DNA from 4 places in the Nocardia sp. NPDC058244 genome. Region 1 is predicted to be linked to each of the others. Evidence: riboswitches for the same ligand, from Rfam matches in the RefSeq annotation. Region 1 holds a riboswitch; each other region holds the start of a gene.
What was found. Region 1 has a riboswitch for S-adenosylmethionine ahead of ACFVW6_RS08075 (aminotransferase class V-fold PLP-dependent enzyme). Riboswitches for the same ligand answer to the same signal wherever they lie in the genome.
Positions count from the first base shown of each region.

Region 2: it holds a riboswitch for S-adenosylmethionine, as region 1 does, so the genes downstream of both, ACFVW6_RS02710 (AfsA-related hotdog domain-containing protein) here and ACFVW6_RS08075 (aminotransferase class V-fold PLP-dependent enzyme) in region 1, are expected to answer to the same signal.
Region 3: it holds a riboswitch for S-adenosylmethionine, as region 1 does, so the genes downstream of both, ACFVW6_RS02765 (ABC transporter substrate-binding protein) here and ACFVW6_RS08075 (aminotransferase class V-fold PLP-dependent enzyme) in region 1, are expected to answer to the same signal.
Region 4: it holds a riboswitch for S-adenosylmethionine, as region 1 does, so the genes downstream of both, ACFVW6_RS02160 (rhodanese-like domain-containing protein) here and ACFVW6_RS08075 (aminotransferase class V-fold PLP-dependent enzyme) in region 1, are expected to answer to the same signal.

Region 1 is NZ_JBHVWX010000002.1:393,392-397,564, forward strand. It holds gene ACFVW6_RS08070 (flavin reductase family protein) at 27-494, shown strand; gene ACFVW6_RS08075 (aminotransferase class V-fold PLP-dependent enzyme) at 555-1,871, opposite strand; SAM riboswitch class IV at 1,919-2,033, opposite strand; gene ACFVW6_RS08080 (MarR family transcriptional regulator) at 2,261-2,695, shown strand; gene ACFVW6_RS08085 (Pls/PosA family non-ribosomal peptide synthetase) at 2,852-4,173, shown strand, end outside.
Region 2 is NZ_JBHVWX010000001.1:566,790-570,962, forward strand. It holds gene ACFVW6_RS02690 (alpha/beta fold hydrolase) at 1-173, shown strand, start outside; gene ACFVW6_RS02695 (SMP-30/gluconolactonase/LRE family protein) at 174-1,133, opposite strand; gene ACFVW6_RS02700 (MarR family winged helix-turn-helix transcriptional regulator) at 1,248-1,694, shown strand; gene ACFVW6_RS02705 (SRPBCC family protein) at 1,754-2,206, opposite strand; SAM riboswitch class IV at 2,351-2,468, shown strand; gene ACFVW6_RS02710 (AfsA-related hotdog domain-containing protein) at 2,483-3,259, shown strand; gene ACFVW6_RS02715 (HAD family hydrolase) at 3,256-3,972, shown strand; gene ACFVW6_RS02720 (hypothetical protein) at 3,966-4,173, shown strand, end outside.
Region 3 is NZ_JBHVWX010000001.1:575,747-579,919, reverse strand. It holds gene ACFVW6_RS02770 (ABC transporter permease) at 1-986, opposite strand, end outside; gene ACFVW6_RS02765 (ABC transporter substrate-binding protein) at 986-2,149, opposite strand; SAM riboswitch class IV at 2,191-2,305, opposite strand; gene ACFVW6_RS02760 (FMN-dependent NADH-azoreductase) at 2,525-3,151, shown strand; gene ACFVW6_RS02755 (MFS transporter) at 3,129-4,173, shown strand, end outside.
Region 4 is NZ_JBHVWX010000001.1:461,489-465,661, reverse strand. It holds gene ACFVW6_RS02170 (hypothetical protein) at 1-123, opposite strand, end outside; gene ACFVW6_RS02165 (O-succinylhomoserine sulfhydrylase) at 195-1,403, opposite strand; gene ACFVW6_RS02160 (rhodanese-like domain-containing protein) at 1,414-1,830, opposite strand; SAM riboswitch class IV at 1,848-1,965, opposite strand; gene ACFVW6_RS02155 (hypothetical protein) at 2,012-2,470, opposite strand; gene ACFVW6_RS02150 (FAD-dependent oxidoreductase) at 2,660-4,048, shown strand; gene ACFVW6_RS02145 (amidohydrolase family protein) at 4,106-4,173, shown strand, end outside.

The DNA.
Region 1 (4,173 bases):
TCACGGCCGAGCAATACCGGGAGTCGATGCGGCACTATCCGGCCGGTGTCACCGTGGTGACGATCGGCGCCGAGCACGGCCCGGTCGGCTTCACCGCCACCTCCTTCGCCTCGCTGTCCCTCGAGCCGCCCCTGGTGTCGTTCAACATCGCGCACACCTCGTCGAGCATCGAGGCCCTGCGCGCCGCCGACTCGGTCGTCATCCACTTCCTCGGCGAACACCAGCACCACCTGGCCCACCGCTTCTCCCGCACCGCCGCCGACCGCTTCACCGACCGCTCCCTGTGGACCACCCTCGACACCGGCGAACCCGTCCTGCACGGCACCCCCCTCTGGCTCCGCACCACCCTCCACCAGCTCATCGACATCGGCGACCACACCCTCGCCGTAGGCCTGGTCACCCGAGTCCACGACCAAACCCACGAATCCCCCACCGCCGCCCCCCTCCTCTACTACAACGGCAAATACCACCGCCCCACCGCCCTCGACACCTGACCGGCGGAAAAGACGAGCCCGGCCCCGCTATCCAGGCGGGACCGGGCATGCGAGGTGAACTCAGCCGATCAGGCAGGGGGCGGCGCCGGTGAGGGTGTCGGTGGTGAGGGGGCGGGTTTCGGGGGTGGGGTTCCAGAGGCCGTCGGTGGCGGCGTAGGTCCAGGTGGGGCCGGAGTCGGCGAGGGTGGTGATGGCGGCGATCAGGCGGTCCACGTCGGCGGCGGTGGTGCCGAGGCCGATGCTGGCGCGCAGGGCGGCGTCGAGGCCGAGGGCGGCGAGGAGGGGGTGGGCGCAGAAGCGGCCGTCGCGGACGCCGATGGCGTGTTCGGCGGAGAGGTAGGCGGCGACCTCGCCGGGGGCGCGACCGGCGACGGTGAAACAGACGATGCCGACGGCGTCCGGGCTGTCGGACCAGATCCGCACCAGATCGACACCGGGGATCGCGGACAGTCCGTCCCGCAGCCGGTCGGCCAGGAACCGCTCGTGCGCGACGAGATCGTCCGCGTCGATCGCGGCGAGCGCGTCACAGGCGGCGGCGATGGCGGCCGCCCCCAGCACATTCGGCGACCCGGCCTCGTGCCGCTGCGGCGCCGCGGCCCAGTCGACCTGCGCCACACCGACATTGCGCACCGCGCCACCACCGGCCAGGTGCGGCTCACCGGCATCGAGCCAGTCCCGCCTGCCGACCAGCACCCCGGCACCGAACGGCGCGTACAGCTTGTGCCCGGAGAAGGCGAGATAGTCGATCCCGGTCTCGCGCAGGGAGATCCGGCGATGCGGCGCCAGCTGCGCGGCGTCGACGAGAATCCGGGCGCCGCACAGGTGGGCGATGGTCGCGAGCCGCTCCAGCGGCAGCACCTCACCGGTGACGTTGGAGGCCCCGGTCACCGCGAGCAGAGCGGCGGGCTTGCTGCACAATTCGGCGACGACCCGCCGAATGGTCTCCTCGACGGTGTCGGCGGCCCGCACCACCCGGCGCCCGTGCGCGGTCCACGGCAGGAAGTTCGCGTGGTGCTCGATATCGAGCACCACGGTCTCCCCCGGCACGCACCCGGCCAGCAGGTTCAGCGAATCGGTGGTGTTGCGGGTGAACACGACGACCTGGTCGTCGGCGGCATCGAGGAACCGGGCGACCGCGCCGCGCGAGGCCTCGTAGCACTCGGTGGAGATCCGCGAGGCGTACCCCGCCCCGCGGTGCACGCTGGCGTAGTACGGCAGCAACTTCGAAATCCGGTCGGTGACCTGCTGCAACGCCGGCGCGCTCGCCGCGTAGTCGAAGTTGGCGTACGCCTCGGTCCCGCCCTGCACGAGCGGAACACGCAGGTCCGCACCGGACACGGTGGCCAGGGCACAGGTGGGGTCGATAACTGCGGTCATGACGAAATCCCGTCGGCTCAGGGACTCGTTCCCGAAAGGGTGCTGCGAGTCCGCGCTTGCCGCGCCCACTGCGGACGGCGGCCTGGTCGTCACCCGGAGCACCCCACCGCGGAGGAGGGTTGCCGACCAGCTAGCCGGGGCTTGTCGCTGGTACTCGTGACCTGTTTCGAGAGTGACAGACGATCCCGCGCGCTGTCAACCACCCCCGATCGGCGCGCCCGAGCCCGACGCGAATCGCCGACGTCGCGGCACGGAACCCCAACGCCCACACCGACACCCGGTGATTGCCCACGGATTGCCCATACGTGTTCACCGCGCAACCATCTCCACACCCCATTGTGGATCACCCAAATGATTGAGTTCCCCCACTATCTGTTAGGGTGGCCGTCATGTCCACGAACTCGAACTCCGTCCGCGGCCTGCCGCGCTATCCGGTGTACGCGCTCGGACGGCTCACCAAGGCACTGCACGCCGAGATCGATGTCCCGTTGCGCGATCACTGGGTGCTCACCTTCATCGAGGAGAACGCCGACCTGACACAGAAGAAGGTCGGCGACGCCCTCGGCATCGACCGCAGCGAAGTCGTCCGGCTGGTCGACGCGCTGGAACGCGCCGGCCTGGTCGAACGCACTCGCGACGGCACAGACCGGCGCAAATACCGGCTGCGGATCACCGAGGCCGGGCGCAAGCAGTGCAAGCGCACCGACCGGCTGATCGCCGAGGCCACCGCGCGCGTGCTCGAGCGGCTCGACCCCGAGGAACAGCGCACGCTGCACCGGCTGACGCTGACCGCGCTCGGCGAGTCCCCGGACGCACCGTCGTGATCGGCGCCGACGGCACGCCTCGCGCTGCCGTCCGGCCACACCTTCTCCGAGTACCGTTGGCATCTGGTGACCATCCTGTTTGCCCTCCGGTAACCCGCCCGTGAAACAACAAACACCACCGATGGGGGTCGACCGATGAGAGGTGGACTGAGCGCCATGCTCGAGCCACGCACTGAGGACCCGGCGAGCCGGTTGCGTGATCCACTCCTGCGCGCCGACTTGGCCGCGCCGCCGCGCACCCTGGTAGACATCCTGACCAGCACCGCCCTGGCCCACCCCGACGCACCGGCCATCGACGACGGCACCGTCGTCCTCAGCTACATGGAGCTGATCGCCGCGATCGAGGCCAGGATGACCGAGCTGACCGCGGCGGGCGTCCGCCCCGGCGACCGGGTCGGCGTGCGGATGCCCTCGGGCAGCGCCGCGCTGTACGTCACGATCCTGGCCGTCCTCTACTGCGGCGCCGCCTACGTCCCCGTCGACGCCGACGACCCGGAGGAACGGGCCCGGCTGGTCTTCGGCGAGGCCCGGGTGAGCGCGCTGGCCACCGGCGACGGCATCGAGTCGGCCACCGCGGCCGCGGGCCGCACGCCCGCCTCGGACTGGAACACCCTGCCGACCCCCGCCGACGACGCCTGGATCATCTTCACCTCCGGCTCCACCGGCACGCCGAAGGGCGTCGCGGTCACCCACCGCAATGCCGCCGCCTTCGTCGACGCCGAGGCCGGGCTGTTCCTGCAGCGTGCCCCGATCGGCCCCGGCGACCGGGTGCTGGCCGGGCTGTCGGTGGCCTTCGACGCCTCCTGCGAGGAGATGTGGCTGGCCTGGCGCAACGGCGCCTGCCTGGTCCCCGCCCCGCGCGACCTGGTCCGCACCGGCGCCGACCTGGGCCCGTGGCTGATGCGCCGCGAGATCAGCATCGTCTCCACCGTGCCGACGCTGGCCGCCACCTGGCCCGCCGAGGCGCTCGACTCGGTGCGCCTGCTGATCTTCGGCGGCGAGGCCGTCCCGCCGGAACTGGCCGAACGTCTCGCCGGTGGCGCCGAGCGGGAGGTGTGGAACACCTACGGGCCCACCGAGGCCACCGTCGTCGCCTGCGCCGCGCTGCTCGACGGCGGCATGCCGATCCGCATCGGCCTGCCGCTGGACGGCTGGGACCTGACCGTCGTCGACCCGCAGGGCAACCCGGTGCCCGAGGGCGAGACCGGCGAGCTCGTCATCGGCGGTGTCGGCCTGGCGCGCTACCTCGACCCGGCCAAGGACGCCGAGAAGTACGCCCCGCTGCCCTCGCTGGGCTGGGAACGCGCCTACCGCAGTGGCGATCTGGTCCGCAACGACCACCGGGGCCTGATCTTCCTCGGCCGGGCCGACGACCAGATCAAGATCGGCGGCCGGCGCATCGAGCTCGGCGAGATCGACAACGCGCTGCAACACCTGCCCGGCGTCAGCGGCGCGGCCGCCGCCATCCGGACCACCAA
Region 2 (4,173 bases), on a different contig from region 1:
TCCTGGCGATCCACGGCCGCCACGACCACCTCTACGACAGCACCGCCACCCTGGACCGCTACGCGGCGGCGGGCGCGCGCACCCACCTGGTCGAACACGCAGGGCACTCCCCGCAGGTCGAGCAGCCGGACGAATTCGTCGCGGTACTGCGGGAATTCGTCGCCGAGACCTGATCAGAACCCGTCGACCGCCGTCACCACGAAGGTCCCCGGCGTCCCTGTGTCGCCCAGCGGTCCGCCCTTGTCGAACTGTGACGACACGACCAGCGCCCGATCGCCGACGTGCGCCATGGTGGTGGGGACAGCCAGTGCGGGATCGTGGAATTCGGCGACTCGCGTCGCGGTGGCACCGTGGTCGGCGACGGTCCACCGGCTGAGGGTGTTCTCGGTGTTGTGGACCACCCACAGGGTGCCGTCGCGCAGTTCCATGCCGTCGCCGTGGCGCACATCGCCACCGGTCAGCGCGACCTTGCGGATCGGCTCGGCGCCGCTCGGATCGATCCGGTACAGCTCGCCCGCCGACATCGCGACGACCAGCAGGTACCCGTCCGCCGGATCGGCGACGATCCCGTTCAGCTCGAAGACCTGTGGATCGCGCGGACCGAGTACCGGGCTCAGGTCGTAACCGATCTCCAAGTCCCCGCTGCCCTTTGACACCCGGTCCGGGCCCACCCGGTAGACGACATTGCGCACGCTGTCGGTCAGGTAGGCGCTGCCGTCGGCGCCGAAGTCGAGATCGTTGACGAATCGTGGCGCGCTGTCCGGCACCGCGAACGAGGCCAGCAGTGCACGCGACCCGGTGTCGTACACGGCGACACCGGCGCTCGAATCGATCACCCACAGCCTGCCGTCCCGGTCGACCCGCAGGCCGTTGGTGGTCTTGCGGCCGTCGGCGCCCGGGGGCAGGAACACCTCCGCTCGCGTCGCGCCCGGGGCGGCGCGATAGACGGCCCCGTCGGCGAACGAGCCCACATAGCTGTCGCCGGAGCGCGCGTCCACCGCGATGCCCTCGGGATAGACGGCGCTGCCGGGCAGCTCGTAAGCGGTGCTCAGCCGGGGTGTGGCGGCGGTGCCGCACGCGGTGACGGACAGGCAGGCGACGGCCAGGGCGAGGGTGGCGCTGGTCCTGATCATGATGAAGCCTCTCAGTGATGTAATGCCAGACATCAAGTGATAGGCAGGAATGTAAGTTAGAGTTCTAATGATCGTCAAGGGCATTACGAGATGATGGGCGGATAGCATGCACCCATGACGTCCATGCCCGCCGCCGAGAGGCTCGGCACGTATATCAAGCGCGCCGAGCAGTCCCTGATCGCGGCGAAGACCGCCGCGCTGAAGCCGGCCGGGCTGACCGTTCCGCAGTACAGCGCCCTGCTGCACCTGGCCGAGAACCCCGGCATCTCCGCCGCGGCGCTGGCCCGGCTGGCCGGGGTGACGCCGCCGACCATGAACACCGTGCTGACCAACCTCCAGGACCGCGGCCTGGTCGAGCGGACACCGCACGAATGGCACAGGAACGTGCTGGAGACCCGGCTGACCGAAGCGGGCCGGGAGGTGACCGCGGCCGCCGACGTCCGCGCCGTCGCGGTGGAACGCGACCTCGCCGCGCGGTTCACCGCCGCGGAACTGGCCGCGGTCACGGCCCTGCTCACCCGCACGGCGGAGGCGCTCGACGAGATCCGCGCCGACCTCTGACCCCGTGAACGACGAAGAGCCCGCCGGATCATCCGGCGGGCTCTCGGGTGTCGTGCGGGTCAGCGCTCCGCGGCGGCCTTGACCTTGCTCAGCGTCTCCCGCATCCCGGCGACCAGGTCGGCCTCGAACTTCTGCTCGCCGCCCATCGCCACCTTGATGGTCCCGCGCAGCCAGCCGGGCAGGCCCTTGGCGTCGACGGTGCGGGTCTCCACCACCCGGGTGCCGGTGGCGGTGGGCACGAGGTCGTAGCGCCACACCGTGCGGTTCTCGTTCATCCGGAACGCGAAGGACTTGTTCGGCTCGAAGGTCACGATGCGCGAGGTGGTCGGGTAGATCTTCCAGCCGACCTTGTTGACGTTGACGGTGAACGCGCCGTCACGGACCCCGCCGAGGGCGATCATCTTGAGCGTCGTCGGGCTGAGTTCGGAGACGCGGCGCAGGTCGGCCAGGATCGACCACACTTTCTCCGGCGCTGCGGCGATGTCGATGCTGGCTTCGAGATTGTTCGGCAACGGTGCCTCCGGGATGGGTGTGACGGTCTGTCACGCACAGCATAGGCATCGTCGACCTGGGGATCCTCCGCCCCCGGTCGGATTTTTCGCAGCCTGGTCGCAACGCTGGTCAAAAGGTTTGGGGCCGAATAATTTTCGTTCCACGGTCACGAGTTCCAGCTTCGAGCCCCGGCTTGCTGGGCGGCAACCCTCCATCGGCGGCGGGGTGCTCCGGGTGACGACCGGATGGCGGGGGAGTTCCTCCCTGTCGTAAGCGTCCTTCTGGAGGGTCCATCCATGTCTGTAGTCCAACTCGACTCCACCACCCGTGCCGAGGAAACGGTCGCGACCACGTTCGTCGTGGTGGCCGACCGGTTCCTCGGCATCTCCGCGGATGAGCGGGTGCACACCGTGTCGGGCCTGGTCGCCCAGCTGCGCGGCGGTCGACTGACCGATCGGGAGTTGACGGTGCACCTGGGGCAGGGCATCACCCGGCACGATCTCGACTATCTCGAGCACGTCGCGAAGACCTCGGGCGCCGGGCTGCGGGTGATCGGCGAGATCGCCGAACCCGCCCGCAGGCATCACGTGCACAAGTACCAGCACTCCAATGTGCTGCTGGCGGGGCTGACCAGGGAGCAGGAGCACGTCTTCCACGCCGATCTGCGCCTGGACAGCGATAACGAACTGCTGCTCGACCATCAGACCGGCGAGCACGTGCAGGGCATCGTGGTGATCGAGGCGGTGCGCCAGCTGTTCCTGGCCGCCTTCGAACTCGAATACGGCGTGCGCAACCCGCGCGAGCACTTCTACATCGTGTGGAACAACGTGGACCTGCGGTTCACCTCGTTCCTGTTCCCGCTGCCCGCGACCCTGCACGCCCGGTTGACCCCGGTCTCGCTGGACGATCCCGGCAAGTTGCGGTTCGTCATCGAGACCGAGGTCCGCCAGTTCGGCAAGACCGTGGCCGACGCGCGCATCGAGTTCACCGCGCTGCCCAACGAGCGCATCGCGCGGATCGAGCGCGCCAAGGCCGCCGAGGCGGTCACCGCGCACCTCGCGGAGTCGGCATGAGCGCGGGCGCGGCGTTCTTCGACGTCGACGAAACGCTGATCACCGTCAAGAGCATGTTCGCGTTCCTGCGGCACTGGCTCGCCGAGCACGGTGACGACGGCAGCGAGTACACGCGCGTCACCGACGAGATCAAGGAGCGCGCGGACGCCGGTACGCCACGCGAGGAGATCAACCGGCACTATTACCGGCTCTTCCGCGGCGTGGCCTACACCGCGCTGGCGGAATCGGGGCAGCGCTGGTTCGACGCGTACGCGGCCGCGGGCGGCGCCTTCTATCTCGACACCCTGGAAGCGCTGCGCGCGCACCGGGAATCGGGCGTGCGCACCGTGCTGGTGTCCGGCTCGTTCGCGCCCGCGATCGCCCCGGTGGCCGCGGCGGTGGGCGCCGATCACCTCATCGCGACCGAACCGGTGCTCGACGAGCGCGGTGCGCTGACCGGCGAGGTGTTGCGCCCCATGATCGGCGAAGCCAAAGGCGAAGCGGTGGTGGCGTTCCTGCGCGAGCACGGCATCAGCACCGACGACACCTGGGGCTACGGCGATCACGGCACCGACCTGCCGTTCCTCTGGATCGTCGCGCACCCCTTCCGGCGCGGCGACGACCCGCACCTGCTGGCCGCCGCGACCGCGGCCTGGGGCTCGCTCGGTGACCGGGTCGGGGACGTCGACGGCACCGCACTGTCCGACGATCGAAAGGTGGTGTCCGCGTGGTGAAACGGATCTACGACCTGACCCCGACGACGCAGGGTCCGCTGTACCCGCCCAGCGAGATCGTGGACGCCGACGGCGACTTCCTCGTCGTCGGTTTCCTGAACGAGGCTGGGCCCGACGGCAGCGTCACGCGGCGCTGGGGCCGGGCCGTCGTCGCGGCCGACACACCGCTGCCCGCGTTCGGCGAGAACCTGCCGTACCGGG
Region 3 (4,173 bases), on a different contig from region 1:
GCGTAGTCGTCGACGACCAGCGGCACGATCAGCGCCGCCACCGCGAACACGGCGACCGCGTGCCACCACCGCACCCGCAGCTGCCTGCCGACTCCGAGGAAGGTGCCGGTGAGCGGTTCGGCGCTGATCGCGGGCACCTTGGCCAGCAGCCCGCCGGGCCGCAGGATCAGGAACGCCACCAGCACGCCGAAGGTGATCAGGTCGCGGTAGCCGTCACCGAAGACGTAGATCCCGAACGCCTCCAGGACACCGAGCGCGAACCCGCCGATCACCGCACCGGGAATCGACCCGAGACCACCGATGGTGGCCGCGACGAAACCGGTGAGCCCGGCCAGGGTGCCGCTGGTCGGCGAGATGTTCGAGTTGTACAGGCCGACGAAGATGCCCGCCAGACCGCCGAGCCCGGAGGCGATGGCGAAGGCCAGCACCTGGACGCGGCTCACCCCGATGCCCATCTGGGCGGCGGCGTCCGGGTCCTGCGCGGTGGCCCGGATGGCCAGGCCGTACCGGCTGAACCGGAGGAAGCCCGCCAGCCCGGCCATCACCGCCAGGGTGATCGCGAACATCACCAGATCGGAGGTGCCGAAGCGGACGCCGCCGAGCTGGAAGTTGTTGGTGGGCAAGATCTGTGGGAACGGACGGGTGTCCGGCCCGAAGACGATCTGGGTCAGGTTCTCGATGATCAGCCCGGCCGCGACCGTCGCCAGCAGCGCCGCGATGGCGGGCGCCTTGCGCAGCGGATGCACCGCGAGCACGTCGATGAGGACGCCGACGGCGGCGGTGATCGCCACCACCAGCACGATGGTCAACCACAGCGGGAAGCCCTGCTCGGCGATGAACCACCAGCCCAGGATCGACCCGAGCGCGAACACCGCGCCGTGCGCGAAATTGATGACGTTGGTGACCCCGAAGATGAGGGTGATGCCCACGGCGAGCAGCGCGTACGCGTTGCCGTGGACCACCCCCGCGATCAGTGTGTCGAACATCAGCGGTTGCCGGTCGGCACGAACTTGCCTTCCTTCAGCACCAGCTCACGCGGCGTCACGCCCTTCGGGCGACGCGTTTCCTGGTCGAAGGCGAAGGTGCCGAGGCCGATTCCGGTGAAGTTCTGCTCGGTCTTCAGGCCGTCGAGGACACCCTGGCGGGTGGCGCCGCCCTTCTTGGCCGCCTGCACCACCACGTTCAGCGCGTCGTAGGCGTAGACGTTGAAGTCGCCCGGATCGGTGTTGAACTTCTTGCGGAACTTGGTGACGAAGTCCTGGATCTTCGGGTCCGGGTCGGCCGGGCTGAAGATGCCGTTGACGATGTCGCCCTCGGCGGCCGCACCGGCCAGCGAGATGAACTGCGGGGTGTTCTGGCCACCGAAGAACTGACCGGTGAAGCCCACATCACGCAGCTGCTTGACCACCAGCGCGCCGTCGGGGCCGTAGCCGAGGTGCACGACCGCGTCCGGGCCTGCCTCGCGGCCCTTGATCAGGATCGGCTTCACATCGGTGGAGTCGGGCAGGATCGGCGAGGAGTAGACGATCTCCACGCCCTTCTGCTTGGCGAACTTCTCGAAGAACTGGAAAGCCTGCTTACCCCAGTCGGTTTCGAGGTAGACGACCGAGACCTTCTTGGCCTTCTTCGACACCCATTCGGCATTGCGTTCCTGGAACACATCGAGGGTGATCGACGGGCTCCACGAGTAATCGCCCGCCTTGGTGAAGTCGACCGCGGAGTTGGTGAATCCGTACTGGACGAGCTTGCCGCGGTTGTAGATCGGCGACGCGGCGATCGAGGCCGGGGAGGAGAAGTCGCCGAGCTCGGCGATGATCGAGGAGTCGTCGACGAACTTGGTGGCGATGGGCACCGTCTGCTTGGGATCGGACTGCGAATCCTCCCACTTCAATTCGACCTTGCGGCCGTTGATGCCACCCGCGGCGTTGATCTCGTCGAGCGCGAGCTCGAAGCCCTGCTGCCACAGCCGCCCGTACTCCGCCGACGGACCGGTCCGCGGCCCGGAGACGCCGAAATACACCGGACCATCGACGGATTCGCCCTTGCCGGAATCACCGCAACCGACCACCGCGGCCGCCACCGTCACCGCGGCCAGCGCGCCGGCGACAATCTTGAAACGACGGCGTGAGCCGATCGAGAACTTACTCATTGCTGATTTTCCTTCGAACATGCCGAACGCACGAAAGAACCCTTCGGCGCTTGCGCTCTCGGTCGAGAGCGCCTGGTCGTCACCCGGGGCACCCCACCGCCGAGCGAGGGTTGCCGATCAGCGAGCCGGGGCTCGAACGTGCTGATACTCGTGACCGTGGGAGGAAATGTAGCAGCAGGTCAGGAGCTGTTCCCGCGATCGCGGTCGTCGTCGATGCCGTTCCGGGACAGTCGGATACGGCGCTAGCTGCGACGATCGACGGGCGGGCGATTTGCGATCAGCTCGAGACAAAACACGGGCGGATTTCGGTGGCGATCAGCGCAGCCTGCGACAAATCATTGTCGACGTCCGGCGGGCTCGGTACTGCTATTCCCCATGACCACTCTGCTGCACATCAACGCTTCCGCCCGCGGTGAATTCAGCCAATCCCGCGCTATCGCGCAGACTTTCATCGAAACCCTCGCCACGCGGGATTCCGGTCTGCGAGTCGACACCCTCGATCTGTTCGACGCGGGGCTGCCCGCATTCGGCACCGACGCCGCGGCCGCCAAACTGGCCGTATTCACCGGCTCGGAGCAGACGCCCGAACAGGTCGCGGCCTGGGAGCGGGCGCGCGCCGTGTTCGACCGGTTCGCCGCGGCCGATCTCTACGTCCTCAACATCCCGATCTGGAACCACGGGGTGCCCTACATCCTCAAGCAGTACGTCGACATCGTCACCCAGCCGGGCTGGGCGTTCGCCTTCGATCCCGAGGTCGGCTACAGCGGCCTGCTGGAGGGCAAGCGGGCCGTCACCGTCTACACCAGCGGCGTGCACCAGCCGGGCGTGCCGGTCCAGTTCGGCAACGACTTCGCGACCCCGTTCGTGCAGGACTGGCTGCGGTTCGTCGGGGTGAAGGACGTGGCCGAGATCCGCTTCGCGCCCACGGTGCTCACCGAGGACCCGCAGGTCGGCTTCGACGCGGCTCAGGAACGCGCGCGTGAGCTCGCCGGCGACTACTGAGTCGACGGATCGGGGGTGGGCACCGACCGGCCGGACCGTCGCGACGATCTGTGCCGTCGGGATTCTCGTCGTCGGCCAGCTCTACGTGGTGTTGCCGGTGCTGGACGACCTGGCCGCGGAGTGGGGCACCTCCCGCGCCGCGGCGACCTGGACCACCACTGCGTTCGGGCTGGCCTACGGGGCGGGATTCCTGGTCACCGGTCCGCTCTCGGACCAGTGGGGTCGCCGCCCGGTGATCGTCGGGGGCCTGGCGGCGACCGCCCTGTCCACCCTGCTGGTGCTCGCGGCGCCGAATCTCGGCGCCGGCCTCGCCGCCAGGGTGGTGCAGGGATCGACCGCGTCCTTCTTCGCACCGGCGGCCTTCGCCTACCTCGCCGAGCGGATCGCGCCGCATCGCCGTGTCTTCGCACTCACCTGTCTGACCAGCTCGTTCCTCGGCGCCGGCGTGATCGCGCAGGTACTGGCGCAACTCGTCGACGGCGCGTTCGGCTGGCGCGCGGTCTTCGTGGCGGGCGCGCTCGGGTTCGCGGTCTCGGCCGTGGTCTTGTGGCTGGTGCTGGAACCCGGGCAGCGGGCGGGCGGGCGCGCGTCGGTGCGCTCGGTCGGCGCCGCCTTCGCGACCTTGCTGCGCACGCCCCGTCTCGCCCTGCTCTATCTGAGCTGTCTGGCCGTGCTCGGTTCGTTCGTCGGCCTCTACACCGGGATCCAGCTGTCCCCGCCCGACGGCGTCGGCACCGATAACACGGCACTGCTCGCCCTGCGGGCCTGCGCCCTCCCGGCCATGATCGCCGTCCCCGTGCTGGCGAGCAGGCTGGCGCGGATCGATCCGGAACTCCGGCTGATCACCGCTCTCGGCGCGGCCGGTCTCGCCGCCGCGATCACCGCCGTGCCGCTGGGCGGGCTCTGGGTCGGCGCGTGGCTTTTCGTCTTCGTCGCGGCGGTCGCGATCGCCGCGCCCGCCGCCGTGCAGGCGATCGCCGCGCACGCGGGCGAGGCCAGGGGCGCGGCCACCGCGCTGTACA
Region 4 (4,173 bases), on a different contig from region 1:
CGCCCATGCCACGATCGCGTCGTCGATCGGGAAATGCCAGGCGCGCTCGTCGAAGAGCTCTTTCGCCCGCTGCCTACGACGATCGTTCTCGGCGTAGTAGGCCTGACGTTCTTCCGCATCCATCACCCGAAACTAACAGCGCGCCAGCACATCCGGCGGTCGATGACCGTTGATGGACCGGCGCGCTGCGGGTTTCAGCTCAGGGCGTGGTCGAGGTCGCCGAGGAGGTCTTCGATGTCCTCGAGGCCGACCGAGATGCGGACCACGCCGTCGGACAGGCCGATCGACGCGCGACCCTCGGGGCCCATCGCGCGGTGGGTGGTGGTGGCAGGGTGGGTGATCAGGGTCTTCGCGTCGCCGAGGTTGTTGGAGATGTCGATGATGCGCAGGCGGTTGAGGACCTCGAAGGCGCGCTTCTTGCCGTCGTCGCCTGCCAGCTCGAAGGTGACGACGGTGCCGCCGCCGGACATCTGCGCGGTGGCCAGGGCGTGCTGCGGATGCGATTCCAGGAAGGGGTATTTCACCCAGTTCACGGACTTGTTCGTCTCCAGGAACTTGGCGACCTTCAGCGCGGATTCGGTGGACTGGCGCACGCGCAGCGGCATGGTCTCCAGGCCCTTGAGCAGGGTCCAGGCGTTGAACGGGCTCAGCGCGGGGCCGGTGTGGCGCATCAGGTTCTTCACCGGGCCGTCGATGTAGTCCTGGGCGCCGAGGATGGCGCCGCCGAGCACGCGGCCCTGGCCGTCGATGTGCTTGGTGCCGGAGTAGACGACCACGTCGGCGCCGAGTTCGAAGCCGCGCTGCAGCAGCGGGGTGGCGAAGACGTTGTCCAGCACCACCTTCGCGCCCGCGGCGTGCGCGAGCTCGGTGACCTTGCGGACGTCCACCAGGGTCTGCATCGGGTTGGCCGGGGTCTCGAAGAACACGGCCTGGGTGGGCACCGAGAGCGCCTGCTCCCACTGCTCGAGGTCGTCACCGTCGACGAAGACGGTCTCCACGCCCCAGCGCGGCAGGATCTCGTTGCACACCACGAAGCAGGAGCCGAACAGGCTGCGGGCGGCGACGAGGCGGTCGCCCGCCTTCAGCAGCGCGCCCAGCGCCGTGAACACCGCGGACATGCCGGACGCGGTCGCGAACGCGGCCTCGGCGCCGTCGAGCAGCCGGATGCGCTCCTCGAACATGGCCACGGTGGGGTTGCCGTAGCGGGAGTAGACGAAGTGCTCGACCTCGCCGGTGAACGACGCCTCGGCGGCCTCGGCGCTCTCGTAGACGAAGCCCGAGGTCAGGTAGAGCGCCTCGGAGGTCTCCTCGAAGCCGGAGCGGCGCAGCCCGCCGCGGACGCCGAGGGTGGCCGGGCCGACGCCCTCGGGCAGTGGCTTGTCGAACGAACCACCGGTGATCATGCGTTTCTCCTTATGCCTGACGCCACGGCAGGCCGACCGCGCGCCAGCCGACGCTGCCGCGCTGCCCGAACGCGTCGGGGCCGCCCTCGAAACCGTCCAGCACGTTGTAGGACGGGGTGAAGCCCGCCGCGGTCGCCACCGTCGCCGCGCCGATGGAGCGCTGACCGGAGCGACACAGGAACACCACGGGCGCGTCGTCCGGCCGCCCGGCCAGCGCCTGCTCGAGCTGCGCGCCGAAGTTCGGATTGCGGGTTCCGGTGCCGTCGACCCACTCGATGAAGTGGGCCGGGCGCTCGATCGAGCTGGTGTCGGGGATGCCGATCTGTGCCCACTCGCCTTCGGTGCGCACGTCGACCAGCACCGCGTCGGGGTGCTCGGTCAGGATCTCCCACGCCTTCTCAGGGGTGATGTCGCCGGCGTAAGTCATGTCGAACCTCCTGCGTGAATCCGCTCTTGCCGTGCCGGTTCTCCGGGCACACGGCCAGGTCGTCACCCGGAGCACCCCACCGCGGAGGAGGGTTGCCGACCAGCGAGCCGGGGCTTGGCGCTGGTACTCATGACCTTGCGATCTGAGATTGCCCCGGCGGAGGTCACCGTGTCAAACAGTTCTACGGGGTGCAGACCAGCCAGTTGCCATCCACCCTGGTCAGGTTCCAGGTGCTGGTGGACGACGTGTCGCCGATCCGCACGGTGGCGTCGATCTTGGCCCGGTCGCCGTTCACCGTCGCCTTGTCGAAACCCTTCTTGTCGATCGTCACTTCCGATTTCGGGCCACCGAGCCGTTCCGACAGGCCCGACTTCTCCTCGTCGAAGCCGGGGCAGGCGACACCGGGCGGCGGACGCAGCTCACTGCGCGAGCGCGCGTCGATATAGTTGGTGACGGCGGCCGCGAGCCGGTCGGCCTCTGTGACATTTTTCTCAGCGGGCGAGAGCAGCCCGCCGAGCACGATGCCGACGAGCACGATCACCGCGATCACCGCGGCCGCGACGAACGGGACGATGGAACGCTTGTCGGTCTGATCCACCACGATGGGCTGGTCTTCCGAGCCTGTCTGCTCCTCGTTCATGCTGTAATCCTGACAGACCAGGTGCGGGCAACCACACCGCACGCCGGGTGGCCACAACGCCGCAGATAGAATCGCCAGAATGCGGTGTGCCGCCGATCTCGAAGGCGGCTGCCAGCAGCCGGATCGTCAACTTAGCCTAAGCTAAATTGACGCCGTCAACAGTTCTCGACCAAAGGGTGCGCGTAGAAAATGACCGAACAGAGTGCAGCGACCCGCCCGCTCCGCATTGCGATCGTGGGCGCAGGACCGGCCGGTATCTACGCCGCCGACGCATTGATGAAGTCCGATGCCGATGTCAGCATCGACCTCTACGAGCGCATGCCCGCGCCCTTCGGCCTGATCCGCTACGGCGTCGCGCCCGACCACCCGCGCATCAAGGGCATCATCACCGCCCTGCACAAGGTCCTCGACAAGGACCAGGTGCGCCTGCTCGGCAACATCGACTACGGCACCGACATCACCCTCGACGACCTGCGCCAGTTCTACGACGCGGTCATCTTCTCCACCGGCGCCAACGCCGACCGCGCCCTGCCCATCCCGGGCATCGACCTCGACGGCTCCTACGGTGCCGCCGACTTCGTGTCCTGGTACGACGGGCACCCCGACGTGCCGCGTTCGTGGCCGCTGGAGGCGGAGAAGGTCGCCGTACTCGGTGTCGGCAACGTCGCCCTCGATGTGGCCCGTGTGCTGGCCAAGACCGGTGACGAGCTGCTGCCGACGGAGATCCCGCCGAACGTCTACAAGGGCCTCAAGGCCAACAAGGCCGTCGAGGTCCACGTCTTCGGCCGTCGTGGTCCCGCCCAGGCCAAGTTCACCCCGCTCGAGCTGCGCGAGCTCGACCACTCGCCGACGATCGAGGTCATCGTCGACCCGGAGGACATCGACTACGACGAGGGCTCCGAGGCCGCGCGCCGTAACTCCAAGCAGGTCGACATGGTCGCCAACACCCTCGAGCAGTGGGCGATCCGCGATCAGGGCAACCGCCCGCACAAGCTGTTCCTGCACTTCTTCGAGTCCCCGGCCGAGGTCATCGGTGAGGACGGCAAGGTGGTCGGTCTCAAGACCGAGCGCACCCAGCTCGACGGCACCGGCAACGTCAAGGGCACCGGCGAGTTCAAGCAGTGGGACGTGCAGGCCATCTACCGCGCCGTCGGCTACCTGTCGCAGAACATCACCCAGCTGCCGTTCGACGACCAGGCGGGCACCGTGCCGAACGAGGCCGGTCGCGTGATCTCCGACGAGACCGCCGAGGGCGACGCCCGCTTCATGCCCGCCACCTACGTGACCGGCTGGATCAAGCGCGGCCCGGTCGGCCTCATCGGCCACACCAAGGGCGACGCCAACGAGACCATCGCCTGCCTGCTCGACGACGCCAAGGACTTCGCCCCGGCGCCGCAGCCCGAGCTGGACGCGGTCACCACGTTCCTCGAGAGCAAGGGCATCCCGTTCACCACCTGGGCGGGCTGGTACCGCCTCGACGCCCACGAGCGCGCCCTCGGCGAGCCCGAAGGCCGTGAGCGGGTCAAGGTCGTGGAGCGCGAGGACATGCTGCGCGCCTCCGAGCCGAACAAGGTCTAGCCACGGACGTCGGGCCCGAACTGTTCCATTCCGCCGAACTCGAGGCATTCTGTACAAGTGTTCGATGCCCACGTCCACATCATCGATCCGCGGTTCCCGCTGATCGAGAACGAAGGCTATCTGCC